4 regions of the Massilia sp. FBCC-B171 genome follow, and region 2 is predicted to be linked to each of the others. Evidence: predicted binding sites of a transcription regulator. Region 2 holds the regulator's gene; each other region holds the start of a gene.

Region 1 (4,457 bases), 2.2 Mb from region 2:
CCGACAGTGCCGACAACAAGTCCAGCTTCTCGAGCTGGGGCAGCTTCGTCTCGCTGGCGGCTCCCGGCACCGGCATCTGGACCACCAACAATGCGCTCGGCTACTCTGCCTGGAACGGTACCTCGTTCGCCAGCCCGGTGAGCGCCGGCGTGGCCGGCCTGATGATGGCCGCGCGCCCCGACCTTTCGGCCGAGCAAATCGAAAAGCTGCTGTTCCAGACCTCGGTCGACCTCGGCGCCGCCGGGCGCGACCCGGTATTCGGCTACGGCCGCGTGAATGCCGCCGCGGCAGTGGCCGCCGCCCGTGTCCTGGTCAATACGGTCGACACGGTCGCGCCGCAGGCGGCGATCAGCGCGCCCCTGGGCAGCAGCACGGTCTCCGGTTCGGTGCCGGTGAGTGTCAATATTTCCGACAATGTCGGCGTGGTGCGCGTCGACCTGAAGGTCAACGGCACGACGGTGGCCACCGACAGCGCCGCGCCCTACAGCTTCAGCTGGAATTCGACGGGCGTCGTGAACGGCATGGCCTCCCTGGTCGCGGTGGCGTATGACGCCGCCGGCAACGCGGGTGCCTCCAACACGGTCGCGGTCAACGTCGTCAACGCCGTGCCGGTCGTGACGGCCGATACGGTCGCCCCGACGGTGAGCATCAACAATCCGGTGGCGGGCACGGTCAGCGGCACAGTTTCGGTTGCGGTCGCCGCCGCCGACAACGCCGGCGCCGCGGGCATCCGCACGGCGCTGTCGATCGACGGGAAAGTCGTGTCGAACGGGCAGGGCGGTTCGCTGTCGTACAGCTGGAATACGCGCAAGGTAGCGGCCGGCGCCCACACCATCTCGGTGACGGCGCGCGACGCAGCCGGCAATGCAACGACCCGCACGGTGGGCGTGACGGTGCGCTAAGCGTTTCTGCGGCAAAAAAAATGGCGCCCCCTAGTGGGCGCCATTTTTGTGTGCGTTACCGCAATCAGTCGCGACGTCGGCGCAGGGCCAGTCCGGCCAGGCCCGCGCCCAGCAGGGCCAGGGTTGCCGGCTCTGGTACTTCGCCACCGCCAGGATTTCCGCCGCCGTCTTCACCCGGCACCCAGGTCAGGTGGCTCAGGCGCCCGATGTTGCAGGGATCGTCGTTGCCTTCGCGGCAGTCGCCACCGGTGAGGAAGTTGACGTCGACGTTACTCCATGTCAGCTGCGTGAAGCTGGGCTCGTTTCGGAAAACATAGGTATCGAAGGCGGTCAGCCACACGTTGGGGTTATTCGGATTGCCCGGCGGCAGGCCGAATTTGAGCAGGAAATAGCCTGGAGTCTGGGGCGCCACATTGATCACCCACATCTGGGTGGCGACATCGAATGTTGCGACCGGCGACTCGTCCTTTTGCAGGTCGGCCAGCGTGAACGATCCGCCCGAGTACAGGTTGATCGCATCGAGCTCCGATTGCGCACCCGAATTGGCACTGGTGTACGACCCGATGATCACATCGGCGGCCGCGTTACCGGCGGCGAAACCAGCAGCTGCGATTGCGGCGATCAGGACGCTCTTCAATTTCAACTCTTTCATGGTATTCCCCATTTATTATAGTGGAGCCTGTTTTCATGCAACTTGCGTACCACGACCGCCAAGTGATTGATTCTTCTGTCAATACAGGTTTGGCTGAGCGCAACAACTGTTGAGTGTTGTAAAAAATATCGACACTTGGTAATTTGAACACCGCACGCCGCACGCAGGTGCAGAGCCCTGGCAACAAAAAAGATGGCGCCGAGGGCGCCATCTTTCATGGAGACAGGCCGCCCGCGAGGCGGCCTGCGTATCAAGCGCGGCGGCGGCGCAGGAGCATGCCGGCGAGACCTGCGCCCAGCAGCGCCAGCGAAGCTGGTTCCGGCACTTCGCCGCCGCCTGGCACACCGCCGCCATCCTTGGCGGCCACCCAGGTCACGTGGCTGAGACGGCCGATATTGCATGGGCCGTCGTTTTTCTTGTCCGTGCAATCGCCGCCGGTCAGGAAGTCGACGTCCTGGTTGCGCCAGACCAGCTCATTGAGTGCGTCCAGGTTCTTGAACACATAGCTGTCCCACGGCGTGTTGAACTTGTCTCCATTGCCCATGCCGAACTTGAGCAGGAAGTAGCCAGGCGTCTTGGGGGTGGTGGTCAGCACCCACAGGCTGCTGGCCGTGTCGAACTGGGCACCGCCGTTGCCGTCGATTTTGTTCAGGTCCGACTGGAGGAAGACGAGGCCGCTGGCGTCGTTGATCATGGCCAGCTCGGTCTTGCCGCCCGAATTGGCACTCTCGTATTTTGCCAGGTAGGTGTCGAGCGTCGGCGCCGCCATGGCGTTGCTTGCTGCAAAACCGGTTGCTGCGATTGCTGCGAACAGAATGCTTTTCAAATTCAGCGATTTCATGGGGACCCCTTCATATTGTTGTGTACTCATCCATTAGCAAGGGTCGTGCCATGCGGCATAAGTCATTGATTTTTATCAATATGGAGGTGTCTTAATTACAATGCTAATTTCGTCTTGTAAAGTTTTTCGACAGCAGACCGGACCGTTTTAACCGAGGACGGTGACGACCACCGTGCGCCTGTGCCCCTGGGTCCGGTGCTCCCACAAATAAATGCCCTGCCAGGTGCCGAGCAGCAGCCGACCATCCTTGATCGGAATGGCGATGCCGGTATCGGTCAGCACGTTGCGCACGTGGGCAGGCATGTCGTCCGGGCCTTCATCGGCATGGCGCCAGGCCGGGTCGCCATCCGGCGCCAGGCGCGCCATGGCGGTTTCCAGGTCGCGCCGCACGTCGGGGTCGGCGTTCTCGGTGATCGTCAGCGAGCAGCTGGTGTGCTGCACGAAGACCTGCACGATGCCGCAGGCGATGCTGGACGCCGCCACCACCTCGGCCACTTCGCGCGTAATGGACTGCGTGCCGCGGCCGCGTGTCTGGAACTGCAAGATCGCCTGGTGCGCCATGGCCGGGACTTAAGGCGTGGGCCGGAAGTTCTTGCGGATCCCGGCCCAGCAGTCCTGGTAGCCGCCCTGCAGCTGCGGCGAGGCCAGCGCGTGCGCGGTCGGGCAGAGCACGTGCTTGGTCTCGAACATGAAGGCCATCGTGTCGGCGACCTTGCCGGGCGTCGAGGTGTCGGCCTTGCTGGCCTTGTCGAAGGTGGCCGCGTCCGGGCCGTGCCCGCTCATGCAGTTGTGCAGGCTGGCGCCGCCGGGCACGAAGCCTTCGGCCTTGGCATCGTAGGCGCCGTGCACCAGGCCCATGAATTCGCTGGCGACATTGCGGTGGAACCAGGGCGGACGGAAGGTGTCTTCGGCCGCCAGCCAGCGCGGCGGGAAGATCACGAAGTCGAGGCTGTCGACGCCCGGCGTGTCCGAGGGCGACTGCAGCACCAGGAAGATCGACGGGTCCGGATGGTCGTAGCTGATCGAGCCGATGGCGTTGAAATGGCGCAGGTCGTATTTATAGGGCGCGTAATTGCCGTGCCAGGCAACGACGTCGAGCGGCGAATGCTTGATGCTGGCCGCCCACAGGTTGCCGCAGAACTTGGCCACCAGATGGAAATCGCCCTCGCGTTCCTCGTAGCGCGCCACGGGCGTGAGGAAGTCGCGCGGATTGGCCAGGCCGTTCGAGCCGATCGGGCCCAGGTCCGGCAGGCGCAGCAGGGCGCCGAAGTTCTCGCAGATATAGCCGCGTGCCTCGCCGTCGGGCAGGCTGACCTGGAAGCGGATGCCGCGCGGGATGACGGCGATTTCCTGCGGTTCGAGCGCGATCGTGCCCAGTTCCGTCGCGATCTCGAGGCGGCCCTGCTGCGGCACGATCAGCAGTTCGCCATCGGCCGAGTAGAAAAAGCGGTCCGTCATCGGCGCGTTGGCCGCGTACAGGTGGACCGCGCAGCCGCTCATGGACTCGGCCGACCCGTTGCCGGCCATCGTCACCCAGCCGTCGATGAAGTCGGTCGGCACGGCGGGCATGGGCAGGGGGCTCCAGCGCATCTGGTTCGGCGGCGGCGCGACCTCGCTGAAGTTGCCGACGATCCGGCGCCTGTCGATCTGCTCGAAATTGCCGTGCATGGCGGCGGGGCGAATGCGGTACAGCCAGGAACGGCGGTTGTGGCCGCGCGGGGCGGTGAAAGCGGTACCGGAAATCTGTTCGGCGTAGAGGCCATAAGCCGCTTGCTGCGGCGAATTGCGGTGCCGGGGCAGGGCGCCGGGCAGGGCTTCGGTGGCGAATTCGTTGCCGAAGCCGGACTGGTAGCCGGCGTCGGTCGTTGTGTGCTGGGTCATGCGGGTCTCCTCGCGGACGCGTTGTTTTTCTCGGATAGTTGCACTCTAAGTCAGGTGTGGATATTTTACGACGTGAATAGATGAATGTAGACTATTCATACCGTAAATAGTGGAGTACCCATGATCGAGCCGCATCAGATTGACCTGAACCTGCTGGCCGTGTTCCAGGAAGTCTACCGCG
Region 2 (4,457 bases):
TGGCTGCCCTCGTTCAAGACCGATAACCGCAGCTACCTGACGGTGGCGGTCGGCTGCACGGGCGGGCAGCATCGCTCGGTCTACATGGCCGAGCGACTCGCCGCTTATTTCAACGAGACCGAGCGCGTGGTGCTGAGGCATCGCGAGCAGTCGTAACGACCCACCGTGCCATTTTGGGTTGGGTAGGGTGGGCACTCTGTGCCCACGCGGTACAACGTTCGCGTGCCGGTCAGGGTGATTTTTTCAGGCGCCGCGTGTTGGATGACGGCGGGGCCGCGGGCCGTAAGGTAGCGCCCGTACCGCGTGGGCACTCCGTGCCCAACCGACGTTCAATCCAAATGCCGCAGCGGATGCGCGTGATCCGGCCACACCGGCGCGAAAAACTGGTCCACCATCTCGGGCGTCACCTCTGCCAGGCTGGCAGGCTTCCACTGGGGCGCATTGTCCTTGTCGATCACCAGCGCGCGCACGCCCTCCAACACTTCGCCGTGTTCGAAATTGCGGCGCACCAGCGAGCGCTCCATGCGCAGGCAGTCGGCCACGTTCATCGCGGCGCCACGCAGCAGCATCTCGCGCGTCACGCACATCATCAGCGGCGAACGCTGGCGCATCGCCGATAAGGCCTTCTGTGCGAACGGCGTCTCGTCGCCTTCGAGCGAGGTCATGATGGCGGCTACCGAAGCGGCGCCGAAATGACTGTCGATCGCAGCGCGCTGCGTCTGCAATACGCTCTCGCCCGCATCGGCGGCAAAGCGTGCGCCAAACGCGCGGATCGCGTCCGCCAGCTGCGCACCCGGCGTCGTGTCGATCAGCGCGTTCAGTTCGGGAACCTGCGCGCCCGGCACGAAGACGTCGGCCAGGCCCACATACAGCGCGTCCGCCGCGCTGATCGTCAAGCCCGTCAAGCCAAGGTAATTGCCCAGCTGCCCAGGCGCGTGCGACAGGAAATAGCTGCCGCCGACATCCGGGAACAGGCCGATGTTCACTTCCGGCATGGCCATCTTCGTGCGCTCGGTCACGATGCGCAGGCCCGTCTCGGGACCGCCCTGGGCGATGCCCATGCCGCCGCCCATCACCACGCCATCCATGAGCGAGATATACGGCTTCGGATAGAAGTAAATTAAATGGTTCAGCGCGTATTCTTCGGTGAAGAAATCTTCCAGCAGCGCGCTGCCGCCGGTTGGCGTGGCGTGGCCGGCTTCGTGGAAGAAGCGGATGTCGCCGCCCGCACACAGCGCTTTTTCGCTGCTGCTGGTGAGCACAACGGCGGCCACCGACGCGTCGTCGCGCCAGGCCAGCAAAATCTCGGTCAGGCGCCGCACCATCGCCAGCGACAGCGAATTGAGGGCTTTCGGACGGTCAAGGGTGATGATGCCGGTGCCGTTGGCAACGCGGGTCAGGACGTGATCGGTCATGGTGGGTAGCATGGTTGAAGAGACATGCATTTTACCCGCACGCGCAATTGAAAAGGGCGCCTTGCGGCGCCCTCGTTCAGACGGTGCTCAGTGCTGATCAGAACGCAGCAGCGGCCTCTCCGCCTTCAGGACGGCGCTTGAGCGCCTCGTGACCATGGTCTTTCAGAATCGACTTGTACTTCATCACCTGACGATCCAGCCTGTCCATCAACAGGTCGATGGCGGCATACAGGTCGTGCGCCACACTTTCCACGTGCACCATCTTGCCGGACAGGCGCAAGTTAATCTCGGCTTTTTGCCTTTTGTCTTTTTCGGTGAGATTGTCGATGGCGAGGATCACGTGGGAATCGATCACTTGATCGAAATGGCGGGTGATGCGTTCGAGCTTGTTCTGTACGTATTCACGAATGGCGGGGGTGACGTCGAGGTGGTGGCCACTGATGGTGAGATTCATACACACTCCTTAGATAAATGCGCGGCGCCGCATTCGCGCTTGGGTCGCGCCTGGGGCCGCTGTTACAAGGATTTGCGGAGACTGACGGGAGGAATCTTGAGTGCCTCGCGGTATTTGGCAACCGTGCGGCGCGCAATGACCATGCCTTGTTCCCCGAGCATTTCCGCGATCTTACTGTCGGATAATGGGTTCTTTGGGTCCTCTGCTCCTGTCAGCTGCGCGATAAGCGCCCGTATCGCCGTAGACGATGCTTCGCCCCCCGCTTCGGTGGCGACGTGGCTTCCGAAGAAATACTTCAGCTCAAACATGCCGTGCGGGGTCAGCATGAATTTCTGAGTTGTTACACGAGAAATGGTGCTCTCGTGCAGACCCAGTGTATCAGCAATCTCGCGAAGCACAAGGGGACGCATCGCAACCGCGCCATGGCTGAAAAAGTTGCGCTGACGCTCCACAATTGCCTGCGAAACACGCAGGATCGTGTCGAAGCGCTGGCGCATATTCTTGATCAGCCACTTCGCTTCCTGCAGCTGCGCGCTCATCTGGCCTTCGCCTTTTCCGCCCTTGAGCAGGTTGGCATACACGTTGTTCACGCGCAGGCGCGGCATGACTTCGTTGTTCAGCGTGACGGCCCAGCCGCCCTTCGTCTTGCGGACAATAACGTCCGGAACGACATAGCCCGACACGCTCGATGCAAAGGCCGCGCCGGGATGCGGATTGCACTGGCGGATCACCGCTTGCGCTTCGCGCAGGTCTTCGTCGTCGCAGTCGAGCGCCTTTTTCAGCTTGTTGAATTCGCGCTGCGCGAACCAGGTGAGATAGCCCTCGACGATTTTCAGGGCCATGCGCCGCGTCACCAGCGGCACGCCCGGCATGCTGCGGATCTGCAGCGCCAGGCATTCGGAGGCGCTGCGCGCACCGACGCCGACCGGATCGAGGCTTTGCACCAGCGCCAGCGCGCAGCGCAGCTCATCCATCTCGATCTCGAGTTCCTCGGGCAGGCGCGCGTGGATCTCATCCAACTGCTCTTCCAGGTAGCCGTTGTCGTCGATGGCGTCGATCACCAGCTCGGCCAGCACGCGGTCGCGGTCGGTCACGCCCGTCACCCGCACCTGCTCCATCAGGTGCTCGCGCAGCGTGACGCCGATGCCGCCCAGCTGCGGGCGCCCGTCGTCGTCGTTCTCGCTGCCGGCGCTGCGCGTGCCCTCGCCCCAGTCGGCGTCGGCGTCGGCGCGTTCGACCTCGCCGCCGCCCTCCGCGCCTTCGCCCGCGTCCGGCGCGGGGGGCGCGTCTTCACCGTTGGGCGCGGGCGCTTCGGGCGCCTGCGGCGGCGCGTCGTTGATCGCGCCGTCGGCCAGCAGGCGCACCGAGTGGTCGAGCGGATCGTCGAGGCGCTCGAGCAGCGGATTGTCGGACAGGATTTGCTCGATCTCCTGGTGCAGTTCGAGCGTCGACAGCTGCAGCAGCCGGATCGACTGTTGAAGCTGCGGCGTGAGCGCCAGGTGCTGCGAAGTCCGGAGTTGCAGGGATTGTTTCATGGCCCGTTCGTAGACTACATGCGGAAGTGTTCGCCCAGGTAGACGCGCCGTACCGACTCGTCGGCGATGATGTCGTCGGGACGTCCCGACGCCAGCACCGCGCCCTGGTTGATGATGTAGGCGCGGTCGCAGATGCCCAGCGTCTCGCGCACGTTGTGGTCGGTGATCAGCACGCCAATGCCGCGCTCCTTCAGGAAGCGCACGATGCGCTGGATCTCGATCACGGCAATCGGGTCGACGCCGGCGAACGGTTCGTCGAGCAGCACGAAGCGCGGGTTGGTGGCCAACGCACGCGCGATCTCGACGCGCCGGCGTTCACCGCCCGACAGCGACAGCGCCGGGTTCTCGCGCAGCTTTTCGATCTGCAGTTCGCCCAGCAGCGAATCGAGCCGCTCGTTGATCGCCGCCTTGCTCAAGGCCTTGCCGTTCTCGTCGTGCTGCAGTTCGAGCACGGCGCGGATATTGTCTTCCACCGTCAGCTTGCGAAACACCGAGGCTTCCTGCGGCAGGTAAGACAAACCCATCACCGCGCGCCGGTGGATCGGCAGGCTCGAAATGTCGGCGCCGTTGATCTCGATGGTGCCGGCGTCCGACGGCACGAGGCCGACGATCATGTAGAACGAGGTGGTCTTGCCGGCGCCGTTGGGGCCGAGCAGGCCGACGACTTCGCCGCAGCCCACTTCCAGCGACACGTCGCGCACGACCAGGCGCTTGCCGTAGCTTTTTTGCAGGCCACGCACGACCAGGGTGCTGCGGGTGTCGGCAACGTCTTTCATCATCATTGCTTGCCCGCCGCTGAAGTCGAAGGGGCAGCCGCCCTCGGCGCCGGCGTGGCGGCCGCGGGAGCGGCGGCCGGCGCGGCGGCGGGCGCCGTGCGGCGCGGTGCGATGATCAGGGTGCCGCGTCCGCCGCCAACCTTGCTCTCGCCGCTCGGGTCGTTGCGCACGCTCGCCACTTCGCGCCGGCTGTCGTAGGAGATGTAGGCGCCATCGAGTTCGTTGGTCAGGCGTCCATTTTCGAGCTCTTTCACCACCGCCTTCGAGAACAGCTTGA
Region 3 (4,457 bases), 860 kb from region 2:
TTCGGTTCGTCGGTCGTGATCATCGGCGCGCTGCCATGGCTCGATCATTCGCCGGTGCGCTCGATCCGCTATCGCCCGGACTGGCACAAGTGGGTGTATTGGCTGTTCGGCCTGTCGTTCGTGGCCCTGGGCTACCTCGGCACCCAGCTGCCGACGCCGGCCTACACGATCATTTCGCAGGTGTGCACGCTGTTGTACTTCAGCTTCTTCCTCCTGATGCCGTGGTGGAGCGCCGCCGGCCGGTTCAAGCCGGTGCCGACGCGCGTGACCTTCCATCCGCATTGATTGCAGGCTCAAGCTTAAGGACACCACATGAACTTCACGAAGAAACTGATTGCGGTCCTGGCGCTGGTGCCGGGACTGGTATTTGCCAGCGAAGGCGGCTTCCCGCTGGACCGCGCGCCGGAACGCAGCGACATGGCCTCGCTGCAAAACGGCGCCAAGCTGTTCGTCAACCATTGCCTGAATTGCCACTCGGCCTCGGCCATGCGCTACAACCGTTTGCGCGATCTCGGCCTGTCCGACGAGCAGATCAAGACCAACCTGTTGTTCTCCGCCGACAAAGTGGGCGAGCTGATGAAAACGGCGATGCGCCCGGAAGATGCGAAGGCATGGTTCGGCGCCGTACCGCCGGACCTGACGGTAATCGCCCGTGCAAAATCGTCGCCGGCGGGCAGTGGCGCCGACTATCTGTACACCTACATGCGTTCCTTCTACAAGGACGATACCCGTCCGACCGGCTGGAACAATATGGTGGTGCCGAACGTGGCGATGCCGCACGTGATGTGGCAGATGCAGGGCGTACGCACCCCAAAAATGGTGGAACAGACCGATCCGCACGATGCCAGCAAGAAGATCCACACCTTCGCCGGATGGGAGCAAGTGGCGCCGGGAACGATGTCGTCGGCTGACTTCGACACCGCGACGGCCGACCTGGTTGGCTATCTCAGCTGGATGGCTGAGCCAGCGCAAGGAACACGCAAGAAACTTGGTGCTATCGTGCTGATTTTCCTGTCAGTATTTGCTTTCCTGGCTTGGCGGTTGAACGCGTCCTACTGGAAAGATCTGAAGTAATTCGTTTTCATTGCCCGCTTGGCTATAATACGGGCAATTATTTATTCGGGGTGAGTCGCTCGGCGCTTCACCCCTTTGTTTCTTAAGGAACGACCAACCATGATGGTTCTCTACTCTGGCACCACGTGCCCGTTCTCGCAACGTTGCCGCCTCGTCCTGTTCGAAAAAGGCATGGATTTCGAAGTGCGCGACGTCGACCTGTTCAACAAGCCGGAAGATATCTCGACGATGAACCCGTACGGCCAGGTCCCGATCCTGGTCGAGCGTGAACTGATTCTGTACGAATCGAACATCATCAACGAGTACATCGACGAGCGCTTCCCGCATCCGCAGCTGATGCCGGCCGACCCGCTGATGCGCGCCCGTGCCCGCCTGATGCTGTTCAATTTCGAAAAGGAACTGTTTGTCCACGTGCACGTTCTGGAAAGCGACCGCAACAAGACGAACGAAAAAGCCCACGACAAGGCGCGCGCCGAAATCCGCGACCGCCTGACGACGCTGGCGCCGCTGTTCTTGAAGAACAAATACATGCTGGGCGACGAATTCTCGATGCTCGACGTGGCGATCGCGCCGCTGCTGTGGCGCCTGGACCACTACGGCATCGAACTGTCGAAGACCGCCGCACCGCTGATGAAGTACGCCGAGCGCATCTTCTCGCGCCCTGCCTACATCGAAGCGCTGACGCCGTCGGAAAAGGTCATGCGCCGTTAAACGCGCACCTGATCCATGGCGCCGCCTGCCCCGCAGCCGGCGCCATGGTCCGCATTCCCGTCCTGCCCGTGTTTGCGACGCCGTTTCATAAATCGCAGTAAGCTGGCGGTTCGCGTTTTTTTGTACCTTCCACACGCGCCGCCGGCCCTGAACCGGTGCGTTTGGTAGCTGCGCTGGCGCATCTGTTCGCCGCCCCATTGCCGGATCACTGTTTATCTCATCTGCACATGCCTGACATCTCCACCAAGCCTTATCTGCTGCGCGCCCTCTACGAGTGGTGCACCGACAGCGGTTTCACGCCTTATCTTGCAGTCAAGGTCGACGCGGCCACGACGGTGCCGATGGAATACGTCAAGAAGGGCGAGATCATCCTCAACATCGCCTTTGGCGCGACCTCCGGCCTGAAAATGGACAACGACGCGATCCAGTTCCGCGCGCGCTTCGCCGGCGTCTCGCGTGAAATCTATGTACCGGTGCAAAACGTGCTGGCGATCTACGCCAACGAAAACGGCCAGGGCATGGCCTTCGACGTCAGCGCCACCGCCGCCGAAAGCGCGGCAAGCATGGACGAGCCTCCGACAAGCGCGCCAACCCTGTCGGCCGTTCCCGACAGCGCCGGCGAAGCGTCCACGGCCCCGGTGTCGCATTCGCCCGACGACGACGATGAGCCGCCTAAAAAAGGCGGCCGCCCAACGCTGACCAGGATTAAATAGCGTTATAATTCTTGCCGTACAGATTACGCCGGCTTAGCTCATTTGGTAGAGCAGTTGATTTGTAATCATCAGGTGGCCAGTTCGAAACCGGCAGCCGGCACCACTTCCTGCGAAAGCCCAGCCCTCACCGGTTGGGCTTTTTGTTTTTGCGGACGCCCTCCCCTTCTTTGCCCGCGCCTGCGCCATGCTGGCGCGTGATTGGCGAAATGCCCCGTTCGGGTGCAGCCAGGCCCTCCTTCCGGGAAAACGCTGGCGTTTTGGCGCGGCATGGTTCTTGCTGAACTATGAGCAATGACTGCCTGCCCACCCTCACTGTCGAATACACCCCTGCCCGGCGGCGCCTGGAAGGCGCAGCTGCGCCTCGGCTTCGACCACGGTGCGCAGGGTACGCGGCTGGCTGAACGGTCGCATGCAGGTCCGTTGCGCGTACAGAAAGCGCTGTATCCCGAAGGTCCGGACGTCTGCCACGCCGTCATCATTCATCCGCCCGGTGGTGTGGTCGGCGGCGACGCACTTGCCATCGATATCTCGGCCGGGGCCGGCTCACACGCGCTGCTGACGACGCCCGGCGCCGGCAAGTGGTACCGGGCCAATGGGCGCGTCTCGCGCCAGGATGTGCGCATCGCGGTCGGCGCCGGCGCGGCGCTCGAATGGCTGCCGCAGGAAACCCTGTTGTATCGCGAGGCGCAGGTCGCACTCACCCACGAGGTCGCGCTTGCCGCGGATGCCCGCTATCTCGGCAGCGAGATCCTCTGCTTCGGCCGTACTGCATCGGGGGAAGTCTTTGCCGAAGGCGCAGTACGCCAGACCAGCACGATCCGGCGCGATGGACAACTGGTATGGCATGAAGAAGGCGAGATCGATGGCGCCGGCGCCGGCATGCACAGCCCGTTTGGCCTGGGCGGCAACAGCGTGTGCGCGACCCTCATCGCCTGCGGCCTGAGCCTCGACGCCAGCCAGCTCCAGCAGTTGCGCCAGGAGCTCGATCGCGCCGGTGGCCGCAGCGGCGCCACCCAGCTGCCGAAGATGGTCGTCGTACGCCATCTGGGCCACTCGAGCGAAGCAGCGCGCGCGGTGCTGCTGGCGGCCTGGCGCCGCCTGCGCCCGGCCCTGCTGGGGCGCGAGGCCGCCATCCCGCGCCTGTGGTCAACCTGAGAGGACAGCATGGAACTCACACCCCGTGAAAAAGACAAGCTCCTGATCTTCACCGCCGCCCTGCTGGCCGAACGGCGCAAGGGGCGCGGCCTGAAACTGAATTATCCGGAGGCGGTTGCGTATATCTCGGCCGCGATCATGGAAGGCGCGCGCGACGGCAAGAGCGTGGCGCAATTGATGAGCGAGGGAACAAGCATCCTGTCGCGCGGCGAAGTCATGGAAGGCGTGCCGGAGATGATTCCCGACGTGCAGGTCGAGGCCACTTTCCCCGACGGCAGCAAGCTCGTCACCATTCACCATCCGATCATCTAGGAGACGCCTGTGATACCAGGAGAAATGCTGATCGAGGCGGGCGAGCTGGAACTCAATAGCGGCAGGCCGGCCATCGCGCTCGAGGTGGCCAATGGGGGCGACCGCCCGATCCAGGTCGGCTCGCACTACCACTTTTATGAGACCAATCCGGCGCTGCGCTTCGAGCGCGGCCTGGCCTACGGCATGCGCCTCGATATCGCCGCCGGCACCGCGGTGCGCTTCGAGCCGGGACAGGTGCGCACCGTTACCCTCGTCGCGCTCGGCGGCGACCGGATCGTCTTCGGTTTCAACGGTGTGGTGAACGGTCCGTTGAAGGAGGCGCCATGAGCCGCATCGGGCGCCAGGCGTACGCCGAGATGTATGGTCCGACCGTGGGCGACCGCCTGCGCCTGGCCGATACCGCCCTGTTCATCGAAATCGAGCGCGATTACGCGGTCTATGGCGAAGAGGTGAAATTCGGCGGCGGCAAGGTGATCCGCGACGGCATGGGCC
Region 4 (4,457 bases), 2.1 Mb from region 2:
GAAGAAGATGGATAGGCCTTGTCGATCGCATCGAGCATGGCCCACAGGACGTCGAGCTTGAATTGCAGGATCTCGAGCGCGCGCTCTTGCTGGACGCGGGTCGTGAAATGCGCCAGCGTCACCTGCAGGCCGTGTTCGACGTCGCGCTCGGCCAGCGAAATGCGGCCCCGAAAATACTGCAGGCCCGCGGGATCAATCCAGCCATAGTGCTGCGGCCAGTTGGCCAGGCGGTCCTTGTGGATCTGGGGCGCGAACATTTCCGTCAGCGAGGAGCAGACCGCTTCCTGCCAGGGCGCGTGGCGCGCGAAATTGACGTAGGCGTCGACCGCGAAGCGCACGCCGGGCACCACCAGGCGCTGCGACCACAGCGCTTCCGGATCGATGCCGGCCGCCGCGCCCAGGCGCACCCAGGCTTCGATGCCGCCCGCGTTATCTTCCCAGCCGTCGTGGTCGAGAATCCGGCGCACCCATTTGCGCCGCGTGTCGCGGTCGGGGCAGTTGGCGATGATGGCGCCGTCCTTCTGCGGAATATTGACCTGGTAATAGAAGCGGTTGGCGATCCAGCCGCGGATCTGGTCTGGCGTCAGCAGCCCGCCGTTCATCCTGAGGTTGAAAGGATGGTGAATGTGGTAACCCGCGCCGCGTGCGCGCAGTTGCGCTTCGAACTCGCTGGGGCTCCAGGGTGGAAGGCTCATAGCTCGATCTCCATGCCGTCGAAGGCGAGCTCGATGCGGTGGCGCGCAAGCTCGGCGCGCTCGGGCGAGTCTTCGTCGAGGATCGGGTTGGTGTTGTTGATGTGGATGAGGATCTTGCGGCGCCGGCGGTCGTCCCGGTCGAGCCTGTCGAGCACATCGATCATGCCGCCCGCGCCCGATTGCGGCAGGTGGCCCATGTCGGCCGCATGCTTGGACGAGAAACCCAGTTCGATCATTTCGTCCTCGCGCCAGAAGGTGCCGTCGACCAGCAGGCACGCGGCCGCCTGCATGGCCGCCTCCACCTGCGGCTCGATCGCGCCCAGACCCGGCGCGTAGAAGACGGCGCTGCCGTGTTCGAGGTCTTCGATCAGCAGGCCAATGTTGTCGCCCACGCCGGGATGGGCGCGGTGCGGCGAATAGGGCGGCGCCTTGCTCGTCAGGGCCAGCGGCGTGAAACGGATGCTTTTGACGCCCGGCACCTCGACCGGCAGCATGGCCGGTCCGCCGTCGATGGCCGCCAAGGGGTGCCAGCGCAGGCCGCAGTAATGCGAGAGGACGGGCGCCAGCGGCAGGCTGGCATTCAGGTCGTCCCAGACCGAGGCGCTGCAGTAGAGCGGCAGCGGCTTGCCCTCGCGTAGCATCAGCAGGCCGGTGACGTGGTCGACCTGGGCATCCATCAGCATCACGGCGGCGATGCCGGTATCGCGCCGGCCGCGCGCAGGCTGCAGGGCCGGCGTGGCGCGGATCTGGGCGAGGATGTCGGGCGAGGCATTGATCAGGACCCAGTCGATGCCATCTTTCGAGACCGCGATCGACGACTGGGTGCGCGCGGTGGCGCGGATTGAACCACTACGCAGGCCGTCGCAATTGCGGCAGTTGCAGTTCCACTGCGGGAAACCGCCACCCGCCGCGGAACCGAGGACGATGATTTTCATGGGGTGTCCGGTGATCCGGGCGCCGCGCCCTGCGGTTTTGCTCCCGCGACGCGGCGGCCGGTGAAACGTGGGCTTAGCGCTTGGCGATGTAGAGCGTGATTTCGAAGCCAAAACGCCAGTCGATGAATTCCGGTTTGCTCCAGGTCATGGTCGATCTCCTCAAGATTAGAATGGTGGGTTGCCGAATGCATGGAAAGACTGCGCTGGGGCGAGCCCCGGATCCTTGCAGACTTAGTACCAGAGCAAGTTCTGTGCCGCGGGGGCAGGGCCGGCGTGCGCCTGACGCATCAAGCAAAAAACCCGGGGCGGCGCCCTGTCAAAGGCGAGGGAAATGTTCACGGATAGAACAGTGTGTCGAAACTGAACACATCGCCTGCAACAATCTTCGCCGGTGGCTGGCAGGCCGGCGGTGATAAACTCATCGATTGGCGCAAACCACCATCCTTCCATCCATGCAGATCGCATTTGAAACGCCGGACCAGCCCGAGGTGCACGCACTGTGCAAGGAACTCGATGCTTACCTGTATTCGCTGTATCCGCCCGAGAACGTGTACGCGCTCGATCTCGCATCCCTGTTGCGTCCGAACGTGCACTTTGCCGTCGCGCGCAACGCGGCCGGCGTGTCGGTGGGGTGCGCGGCCATCGTGCTGAACCCGGGTTATGGCGAGATCAAACGCATGTATGTGCGGCCCGATGCCCGCGGCCAGGGACTGGCGCGGCGCCTGGTCGAAACCCTGGAGCACAAGGCGATGGAACAGGGCTGCCGCAGCTTCATGCTCGAGACGGGACCGACCATGCCGGAGGCGCTGCTGCTCTACGAACGCCTGGGTTACCGGGTCTGCGGACCCTTCGGCGACTATCCGCTCGACCCGCTTTCGGTCTTCATGCAAAAGAACGCGGTGTAAGTTTGCGTTGGCAAGGTTCTGCTGGCAATAAATAAACATCGCCGTTTACTTATTGCTGAGCCGGGATCAGAATGTGGGCATGCGCACTCGTTCGCCTTCGTCCACCAATACCTTGCTGATCGCCAGCGCCTGCCTGCTCGCGCTGCTGTCGACCACCGGCGCTTCGCTGCCGTACCCTATCCTGGCGCCCCTGTTCGGCGGCGAATCCACCAGCGCGATCACGGACTTCCTCGGCTTTCCCCCGAAGCTCTTGCTCGGCATAGCGCTGATGGTCAATCCGCTGGGCCTGCTGATCGGCAGCGCCGTGCTGGGGGCGATTTCCGACCGCTTCGGGCGCCGCCGCATCCTGCTCGGCACCGCCCTTGGCGCCGCGCTCGGGCATGGGCTCACCGCCGCGGCCCTGGTGGCCGAATCCTATCCGCTCTTCCTGCTGGCCCGGTTCGCCACGGGCCTGCTCGAAGGGAACGGGGCGATCATGCGCGCCATGCTGGCCGAAAAGCTGACCGGGGGCTTGCGCAACCACGCGCTGTCCTGGCTGAACGGGGCCTTCCACCTCGGCTGGCTGGTCGGGCCTCTGCTGGCGGGCTTGACGGTGGGCGTGTCGATCATGCTGCCGTTCGCGATTGCCGCCGGGGCGCTGGTGCTGGGCGCCGGCCTGGCTGCAATCGCCCTCGCGCGCGAAGCTGCTGCGCCAGCCGGCGGCGCGCGCTGGTGGGTGGTGGCCTCGCAAAAGCATGCATTCACGCTTCTCCGCCATGCGCCGCTGCGCGCGCTGTTCTATGTGCATTTCGCTTACGCCTGCGGCGTGGCCGCCTTCTACGAATTCTTCCCGCTGTGGCTGGTCGACGTCGGCCGCTACGAGGTGCGCCAGATCGCGTTTGTGAACATGGGCATGTGCGGCCTGATGACCTTCGCCGCCCTGTTTGCCGGCCGCGCCAGCCGCATTGAACCCCAGCGCCGCGCCAGCGTGCAGGCGGGCCTGGCGGCGCTGGCGATCCTGGCCGTCGGCTTCGGCAACCTCGGCGTGGGCCTGGTGGCCATTGTCCTGTTCGGGTTGCCGCATGCCTTTTATAACGCGACCGTGCAGGGCTGGGCGGCGGACCGTTTCGCCGGCTTCGGCCAGGGCGCGGTCATGGGCTTGCTGTCGGCGACCTTTTGCCTGGCGAACATCGTGATGGCGCTGGCGGGCGGGCTGCTGGCGCTGGTCGACACACAGCTGGTGCTGATCGTCGGCGGTTCCCTCGCGGTCTGGGCGGCCTTCGCGATGCGCAGCGCGAGCGCGCGCAAGCTTGACCACGCAATGGAGGCAAAGTGAATTCCTTCGACGAAGTGCTGCTCCTGCTGAAAACCCGCGGACCGCAAACGGCCCAGGCCTTGTCCGGCCTGCTCGGCATGACCTCGATGGGCGTGCGGCGCCAGCTGGAAGCGGCGCAGGAGAAGGGACTGGTGAGCTATGCCGACAGTCCTGGCAAAGTCGGGCGGCCGGTGCGGCGCTGGCTTCTGAGCGAAGCCGGCCATGCGCGCTTCCCCGACCGCCACGCCGAGCTGACGCTGGAGATCATTGCGCAGGTGCGCCTGCTGTTCGGCGAAGACGGTTTGAACCGCCTGGTCAAGGCGCGCGAAGTTGCGGGCGAAGCGGCCTACCGCGCTCAGGTGGGGGCGTTTGCTTCTCTTGCGGAGCAGGTAGCGGCGCTGGCACGGGCGCGCGATGCCGAGGGGTATATGGCGGAAGTTGAAACGCAGGCGGACGGCAGCGTGCTGCTGGTGGAGAACCATTGTCCGATCCGCGCGGCGGCGCGGTCGTGCCAGCATTTCTGCCGTTCCGAGCTCGAGGTCTTCGGGCGCGTGCTGGGGCCGCAGGTGTCGGTGGTGCGCATCGAACATCAGTTGGCCGGGGCGCGGCGCTGCGCCTACCGGGTCAA

What was found. The regulator sigma-54, encoded in region 2, starts transcription at its own class of promoters, with help from an activator protein. The targets are predictions, from matches to a motif close to TGGCANGNAANCTGCTTT.
Region 1: the regulator sigma-54 is predicted to act here: its motif matches at 2,429-2,446, upstream of NMB41_RS12095 (PEP-CTERM sorting domain-containing protein).
Region 3: the regulator sigma-54 is predicted to act here: its motif matches at 2,762-2,779, upstream of NMB41_RS00915 (urease accessory protein UreD).
Region 4: the regulator sigma-54 is predicted to act here: its motif matches at 1,870-1,887, upstream of pqqA (pyrroloquinoline quinone precursor peptide PqqA).

Annotation. Positions count from the first base shown of each region.
Region 1 covers NZ_CP101443.1:2,660,369-2,664,825, forward strand. Annotated here, with positions in the region: gene NMB41_RS12085 (S8 family serine peptidase) at 1-902, shown strand, start outside; partial or broken gene NMB41_RS12090 (PEP-CTERM sorting domain-containing protein) at 967-1,056, opposite strand; gene NMB41_RS12095 (PEP-CTERM sorting domain-containing protein) at 1,805-2,395, opposite strand; gene NMB41_RS12100 (secondary thiamine-phosphate synthase enzyme YjbQ) at 2,543-2,956, opposite strand; gene hmgA (homogentisate 1,2-dioxygenase) at 2,966-4,276, opposite strand; gene NMB41_RS12110 (LysR family transcriptional regulator) at 4,397-4,457, shown strand, end outside.
Region 2 covers NZ_CP101443.1:4,906,469-4,910,925, forward strand. Annotated here, with positions in the region: gene rapZ (RNase adapter RapZ) at 1-156, shown strand, start outside; gene NMB41_RS22275 (enoyl-CoA hydratase/isomerase family protein) at 330-1,415, opposite strand; gene hpf (ribosome hibernation-promoting factor, HPF/YfiA family) at 1,513-1,869, opposite strand; gene NMB41_RS22285 (RNA polymerase factor sigma-54) at 1,932-3,404, opposite strand; gene lptB (LPS export ABC transporter ATP-binding protein) at 3,419-4,180, opposite strand; gene lptA (lipopolysaccharide transport periplasmic protein LptA) at 4,183-4,457, opposite strand, start outside.
Region 3 covers NZ_CP101443.1:196,528-200,984, reverse strand. Annotated here, with positions in the region: gene NMB41_RS00940 (cytochrome b) at 1-285, shown strand, start outside; gene NMB41_RS00935 (cytochrome c1) at 313-1,074, shown strand; gene NMB41_RS00930 (glutathione S-transferase N-terminal domain-containing protein) at 1,174-1,785, shown strand; gene NMB41_RS00925 (ClpXP protease specificity-enhancing factor) at 2,013-2,498, shown strand; tRNA gene NMB41_RS00920 (tRNA-Thr) at 2,526-2,601, shown strand; gene NMB41_RS00915 (urease accessory protein UreD) at 2,790-3,653, shown strand; gene NMB41_RS00910 (urease subunit gamma) at 3,663-3,965, shown strand; gene NMB41_RS00905 (urease subunit beta) at 3,975-4,292, shown strand; gene ureC (urease subunit alpha) at 4,289-4,457, shown strand, end outside.
Region 4 covers NZ_CP101443.1:2,784,605-2,789,061, reverse strand. Annotated here, with positions in the region: gene pqqC (pyrroloquinoline-quinone synthase PqqC) at 1-695, opposite strand, end outside; gene pqqB (pyrroloquinoline quinone biosynthesis protein PqqB) at 692-1,630, opposite strand; gene pqqA (pyrroloquinoline quinone precursor peptide PqqA) at 1,704-1,793, opposite strand; gene NMB41_RS12675 (GNAT family N-acetyltransferase) at 2,083-2,535, shown strand; gene NMB41_RS12670 (MFS transporter) at 2,615-3,850, shown strand; gene NMB41_RS12665 (helix-turn-helix transcriptional regulator) at 3,847-4,457, shown strand, end outside.